DNA from 2 places in the Microbacterium sp. NPDC060132 genome. Region 2 is predicted to be linked to the other one. Evidence: predicted binding sites of a transcription regulator. Region 2 holds the regulator's gene; the other holds the start of a gene.
What was found. The regulator LexA, encoded in region 2, represses DNA repair genes until DNA is damaged. The targets are predictions, from matches to a motif close to TCGAACANNTGTTCGA.
Positions count from the first base shown of each region.

Region 1: the regulator LexA is predicted to act here: its motif matches at 1,821-1,836, upstream of recA (recombinase RecA).

Region 1 covers NZ_JBHWXU010000001.1:2,707,103-2,710,504, forward strand. Annotated here, with positions in the region: gene ACFWCH_RS13030 (DNA translocase FtsK) at 1-9, shown strand, start outside; gene pgsA (CDP-diacylglycerol--glycerol-3-phosphate 3-phosphatidyltransferase) at 9-584, shown strand; gene ACFWCH_RS13040 (CinA family protein) at 581-1,090, shown strand; gene ACFWCH_RS13045 (helix-turn-helix domain-containing protein) at 1,211-1,519, shown strand; gene ACFWCH_RS13050 (DUF3046 domain-containing protein) at 1,538-1,762, shown strand; gene recA (recombinase RecA) at 2,034-3,080, shown strand; gene ACFWCH_RS13060 (regulatory protein RecX) at 3,194-3,402, shown strand, end outside.
Region 2 covers NZ_JBHWXU010000002.1:198,869-202,270, forward strand. Annotated here, with positions in the region: gene metE (5-methyltetrahydropteroyltriglutamate--homocysteine S-methyltransferase) at 1-1,698, shown strand, start outside; gene lexA (transcriptional repressor LexA) at 1,754-2,446, opposite strand; gene ACFWCH_RS17460 (LysM peptidoglycan-binding domain-containing protein) at 2,735-3,103, shown strand; gene ACFWCH_RS17465 (histidinol-phosphate transaminase) at 3,138-3,402, shown strand, end outside.

The DNA of each region.
Region 1 (3,402 bases), on a different contig from region 2:
CGCGACTGATGGCCATTCCCCGGCAGCTCCCCAACGCGATCACGGTGGCGCGGATCCCGCTCGCGGTGGTCTTCTTCGTTCTCCTGCTCCTCGGGGGCACCTATGGAATCTCGGATCCGGTGGTGCGTTGGATCGCCGGCATCCTCTTCATCGTGGCCATCTCGACCGACTGGGTCGACGGGTATCTCGCGCGTCGCTACGACATTGTGAGCGACTTCGGGAAGCTGTGGGATCCGATCGCCGACAAGCTCCTCACGGGGGCCGGTTTCATCGGGCTGGCCATTCTGGGCGAGGTCAACTGGTGGATCGTGATCGTGATCCTCGTCCGCGAGTGGGGTATCACGATCCATCGTCTGGTGGTCGCGAGCGAGCATGTCGTCGCTGCCGCCTGGATGGGCAAGATCAAGACCGCGTTCCAGGGCGTGGCCCTCGGCTGGGCGTTGTTGCCGCTTCACGTGTGGATCGGTCTCGGTCCGTGGACGACCATCACCTTCCTGCTCATGCTGATCGTGCTCGTCCTCACGGTGGTCAGCGGAATCGACTACATCGTGGCGCAGGTACGCGGTTCGCGACAGCGGTCATGACGTCGTTCACCCCTGAGATGGTCGTGGGCGCCCTGCGCGCGCGCGGCTGGACGCTCGGGGTCGCCGAGTCGCTGACCGGCGGCGCGGTCTGCGCGGCGCTGGTCGCCGTTCCCGGAGCCTCCGTCGTTCTCCTCGGCGGCGTGGTCGCGTATGCGACGCCGGTCAAGCATTCGCTGCTCGGGGTAGACGCCGAGCTGCTCGCGACAAAGGGACCCGTCCATCCCGAGGTGGCGCGGCAGATGGCCGAGGGGGTTCGCCACGCCGTCGCCGTCGACGGACGGTCGGCGGACGTCGGTATCTCCACCACCGGGATCGCCGGGCCGCAGTCGCCGGACGGTCAGCCGGTCGGGACCGTCCATCTGGGCGTCGTCACTCCGGAGGGCACTCGCACGGAGGCGTTCGTCTTCGACGGCGACCGAGCGGCGGTGCGCGCGCAGTCGGTGGCGATGCTGGTGCGAATGCTGGCTGAGGCGGTCGGGGAATACGAGCCGACAGCCGAAGGTTGATACCGATGTGCTCACATTCAAACCACAGAGTGCAAGGGTAGATTCTGTGCAGGCCAGGAGGGCTAGACTGGCTGTCTCTTCGAGGGGAACCTCGATCGAACACATGGGGAGGAGGTTCCGATGATTCTTGTACGACAGGAAATCGGCGATGTGCTGAGGGACTTCCGCCTGCAGAAGGGGCGCACCCTCCGGCAGGTCGCAAGCAAGGCGTCCGTCGCGCTCGGCTACCTCAGCGAGGTCGAACGCGGACAGAAGGAGGCGTCGAGCGAGATCCTCGCCTCGGTCGCGGAGGCCCTCGACGTTCCCATCTCCACCATCATGCGCGAGGTCGGGGATCGCATCTCCGTCCTCGAGGGCATCCAGGTCTTCCCCGACGTCGTTCCCGACGAGCTGGTCGCCTCGGTCGAGCCCGAGCTCTCGCTGCACTGACCACTCGGCCGGGTGACGATGCGACGTAGCGAATTCCTTCGCGCCGTCGACGCGGAGTTCCAGGCGCGAGGGCCGTCACTGGTGAACGACCTCAGTCTGACGGCGGTCAACGGCCGTACCGCGAGCGAAGCGCTGGCGGACGGCGTGCCGCCCCGGGAGATCTGGCTCGCCCTGTGCGAGGAGATGGATGTTCCGCTGTCTCGGCGGCACGGCGTCGGACGGCTGGAGCCGCGGAGCCGCTGAGTTGCTGCTCTCGTTCTCCGGGCTGTGCGGAACTCCGACACGCCGCGTTGCGCTGTTGTCGAAAATCTGTTCGAACCGGGCGTAGTCTTCTGCACAAGTGGTTTCGATGCCTGGATCATCACAGACCTCGGGTGGGCCGATGCAATGTCGGTGGCTCGTCCTAGCGTGAGGACCAGGCTGAAGAAGCCACACGCCTTGTCGGAGAGTTCCTTCCAGCCGGAAGAGCCGCGACAGCCTACAGGCGGCATCACACGCGCAGAAGGAGCACACCATGCCATCACCCGCCGACCGCGAGAAGTCCCTCGAGACCGCCCTCGCGCAGATCGACCGTCAGTTCGGAAAGGGCTCGGTCATGCGGCTGGGCAGCGATGAGCGCGCCCCCGTGGCAGTCATCCCCACCGGCTCCATCGCCCTCGACGTCGCCCTCGGGGTCGGAGGCCTGCCGCGTGGCCGCATCGTGGAGATCTACGGCCCGGAGTCCTCGGGTAAGACCACACTCACCCTGCACGCCATCGCCAATGCGCAGCGCGCGGGTGGTATCGCGGCGTTCATCGACGCGGAGCACGCGCTCGACCCCGACTACGCCGCGAAGCTGGGCGTCGACATCGATTCCCTGCTGGTGTCGCAGCCGGACACCGGTGAGCAGGCGCTGGAGATCGCCGACATGCTCGTGCGGTCCGGTGCCATCGATCTCATCGTCGTCGACTCGGTCGCGGCCCTCGTGCCGCGAGCCGAGATCGAGGGTGAGATGGGCGACTCCCACGTGGGTTTGCAGGCCCGGCTCATGTCGCAGGCGCTGCGCAAGCTGACGGGTGGGCTCAACCAGACCAACACCACGATGATCTTCATCAACCAGCTGCGCGAGAAGATCGGCGTCTTCTTCGGATCGCCCGAGACCACCGCCGGTGGAAAGGCGCTCAAGTTCTACGCCTCCGTGCGCATGGACATCCGACGGATCGAGACCCTCAAAGACGGAACCGACGCCGTCGGCAACCGTACGCGGGTCAAGATCGTCAAGAACAAGATGGCCCCGCCGTTCAAGCAGGCGGAGTTTGACATCCTCTACGGCGTGGGGATCTCTCGCGAGGGCAGCCTGATCGATTTCGGCGTGGAGCACGGGATCGTCAAGAAGTCTGGCTCGTGGTACACCTACGACGGCGACCAGCTGGGGCAGGGCAAGGAGAACGCGCGCACGTTCCTTCTCAACAACCCCGACATCGCCCTCGCCATCGAGACGCAGATCAAGCAGAAGCTCGGCATCGGTGCGCAGCCCGCGCCCGCGTCTGCGGACGAGCTCGCTGAGCGTCGCCCGGCCTGATGAACGAGCAGCGTGGGGGCGATCCGGAACGGATCGCCCCCATCATCCCTCTCTTCGGAGGGGCGCCGTCTCGGCAGCCCTCACGACGGCCTACCCCGCCCGATCATTCGGGGGTGGACGCGCCGGCATCGACTGACGGCGCCGCGTCGTGGCGCTCGACCTGGCATCAGGCGCCGTCCGACTTCCCGCAGGAACCCGACGCGGGCACGCCGAGCGAACGGCATCCCGCACGCGGTCGACGCGGGCGATCGACAGCGGGCACCCCGGTCCCTCGGCTGCGCGCGATCGACGAGGGGACGCTCGGCGGGGCGGATGCCGAGCG
Region 2 (3,402 bases):
CGGGCCGCGGGAGCGACCTGGGTGCAGCTCGACGAGCCGGCGCTCGTGAGCGAGTCGCTCCCCGCCGACACCGCCGCCCTGGCGACCGCGGCCGAACGTGCACTCGCCGTGCTCGGGGGAGCGGAGGACCGTCCGTCGATCCTCGTCGCCGCCCCGTACGCGGCGCTCGACGCCGTGTTCCCGGTCCTCGCGGCCGCGCCCGTCGAGGCGATCGCGGTCGACCTGGTCCGTGGCGCTGTGCCGTCCGCGGCGGAGGGTCTCGCGGACAAGACGCTCGTCGGCGGCGTGATCGACGGGCACAACATCTGGCGGGGCGACCTGGCCGCGGCGTTCGCCACGCTCGAGCGTCTGCGCGACCTGGGGGCCGCGGCCGTGTCGGCCTCCACCTCGACCTCGCTGCTGCACGTGCCGCACGACGTCGCCGACGAGACCTCGCTCGACCCCCGCCTGGTGTCGTGGCTGGCGTTCGCCGATCAGAAGGTGCAGCAGGTCGGCGTGCTGGCCCGCGGGCTGTCGCACGGCCCCGAGGCGATCGCCGCCGAGCTCGACGAGGCCTCGGCGGCCCTGCGCGACCGGCTGGATGCGCCCGGCGTGCGCGACGGCGCGGTGCGCAAGCGGGCGCTGGTCGACGCCGACTTCTCTCGGGTGTCCTACGAGGAGCGGGAGAGTGCGCAGGAGGCCCTCGGCCTCCCGGTCCTGCCCCTGACGACGATCGGGTCGTTCCCGCAGACCGCCGACATCCGTCGCGCACGGGCGCGGTTCACGCGCGGTGAGATCCCCCGCGACGACTACGACGACTTCCTGCGCCGGGAGATCGCCGCGGTCGTGTCGCTGCAGGAGGATCTCGGGCTCGACGTGCTGGTGCACGGGGAGCCGGAGCGCAACGACATGGTGCAGTACTTCGCCGAGAACCTCGACGGCTTCGCGGTCACGGAGCACGGGTGGGTGCAGTCGTACGGCTCCCGCGCCACACGACCGTCGATCCTGTGGGGCGACGTCTCCCGGCCGGCACCGATCACGGTCGACTGGTCCGGATACGCGCAGTCGCTCACCGCGAAGCACCTCAAGGGCATGCTCACGGGGCCGGTGACGATCCTCGCGTGGTCGTTCGTGCGCGACGACCAGCCGCTGGGGGAGACCGCGAACCAGGTCGCCCTGGCGCTGCGCGAGGAGATCGCCGACCTCGAGGCGGCGGGCATCGCCGTGATCCAGGTCGACGAGCCGGCCCTGCGCGAGCTGCTGCCGCTGAAGAAGGCCGATCAGCCGTCCTACCTGGACTGGTCGGTGGCGTCGTTCCGTCTGGCGACCGGTGGGGCAGCACCGGGCACGCAGGTGCACACGCACCTCTGCTACTCGGAGTTCGGTGTCGTGATCGACGCGATCCGCGCGCTGGACGCCGACGTCACGTCCATCGAGGCCGCCCGCAGCCGGATGGAGGTCGTCGCGGACATCGCCGAGGCCGGGTTCGACCACGGCATCGGCCCCGGCGTCTACGACATCCACTCCCCGCGGGTTCCCGCGGTGGAGGAGGTGGAGTCCCTGCTGCGTCGCGCCGTGGAGGAGATCCCCACGCGGCAGCTCTGGGTCAACCCGGACTGCGGCCTCAAGACCCGCGGCTACGAGGAGACCACCGCGTCGCTGCGGAACATCGTCGAGGCCACGCGCCGCGTGCGCGCCGAGGTGGGCGCCTCGGTCTGATCACGTGACGAAGGCCCTCTCCGAGCGATCGGGGAGGGCCTTCCTCGTGTCCGGGTCAGACGGCTCGCAGCACCGCGACGACCTTGCCGAGCACCACGGCCTCGTCGCCGAGGATGGGCTCGAAGGCGGTGTTCCGCGGCAGCAGCCACGTGTGTCCATCGCGGCGACGGAGCACCTTGACGGTGGCCTCGCCATCGAGCATCGCCGCGACGATCTCGCCGTTCTCGGCGTCGTGCTGCGAGCGGACGACGACCCAGTCGCCGTCGCAGATGGCGGCGTCGATCATCGACTCGCCGGAGACCTTGAGCATGAACAGGTCGCCCTTGCCGACGAGCTGCCGGGGGAGCGGGAAGATCTCCTCGACCTGCTGGTCCGCGGTGATGGGCACGCCGGCGGCGATGCGGCCGACGAGGGGCACGAGCGCGGCGTCGCCGACGGGAGTCGTGACATCGGCCGGGTTCTCGGCGCCGGAGCCGGTGCCGGGCAGGTCGATCAGCACCTCCATGGCCCGCGTCTTGCCCGGGTCTCGACGCAGGTAGCCGCTCAGCTCCAGCTGGCCGAGCTGGTGCGTGACGCTGGAGAGCGACTTGAGCCCGACGGCGTCGCCGATCTCGCGCATGCTCGGCGGGTAGCCGTTCTGGGCGATGGCGGCCTGGATGACCTCCAGGATCGCCATCTGCTTGGGGCTGAGGCTCTTGCGACGGCGGGTCCGCGGCGCCTCCGACTCCGGGGCTGTGGTCTCGCTCATGATGCTCCTTCAGTGCGTGAGATCCGACGTCGCTCTTCGAATGTCGGTGGCCCGTGGTGGGGTGTCCTTGTCGAAACCGTATCCGAGAATCGCGCCGATCTGGAAGATCTGTTCGAGCGTGTCGGACGATTCGTGGACAGGGTTTCGAAGACAGCTTGACAGATGTTCGAACTCGAAGATATCTTCGGAACGTAGCTTCGCATTCACGGCTCCCGGCCGAGTCGCGGATGCGAACGCTACGCCAACCTCCCCGGGCCCTCGCGGCGCCGGGACAGTGAAGGAGCAGACATGAGCACCATCAGCCTCAGCACCGCGACCGCGATCTCCGCCACGGCCCGTCCGGCCACGCGGCTCCGGCTCACGGCTCGCGGTCGCGGTGTGCTGCTCGCGGTCGCGTCCGTCCCGCTCGCCGTCGGCATCGCCTTCGCGGCGATCAGCGGCGGCAGCGCCATCGCCTCCGGTGCCGACAAGCCCGTGGCCGCCGTCGAGACCATCACGGTCATGCCCGGTGACACCCTCTGGTCGATCGCCGGCTCGATCGCTCCCGAGGCCGACCCGCGCGACGTGATCGGCGACATCAGCCGCATGAACCTGCTCCGCGGCGGAGAGATCCAGATCGGTCAGGAGCTCGCGATCCCGGCGCAGTACGCGGAGTGACGCATGGCCGTCGGTGCCGCCTCGTCCTCTTAACATGGATAGGGTGACCCTCTCCCTCAACGATCTCCCGCTGCGCGACGATCTGCGCGGACTCACTCCGTACGGCGCACCGCAGGCACCGCTCCCGATCGCCCTCAACGTCAACGAGAACACGCATCCCGTTCCCGACGAGGTCGCCAGCGACATCCTCGACGACATCGCCGTGGCGATCCGCGACGTCAACCGCTATCCCGACCGGGAGTTCACCACGCTGCGGGAGGCGTTCGCGGACTACCTCGGTCACGGGCTCACGGCCGAGC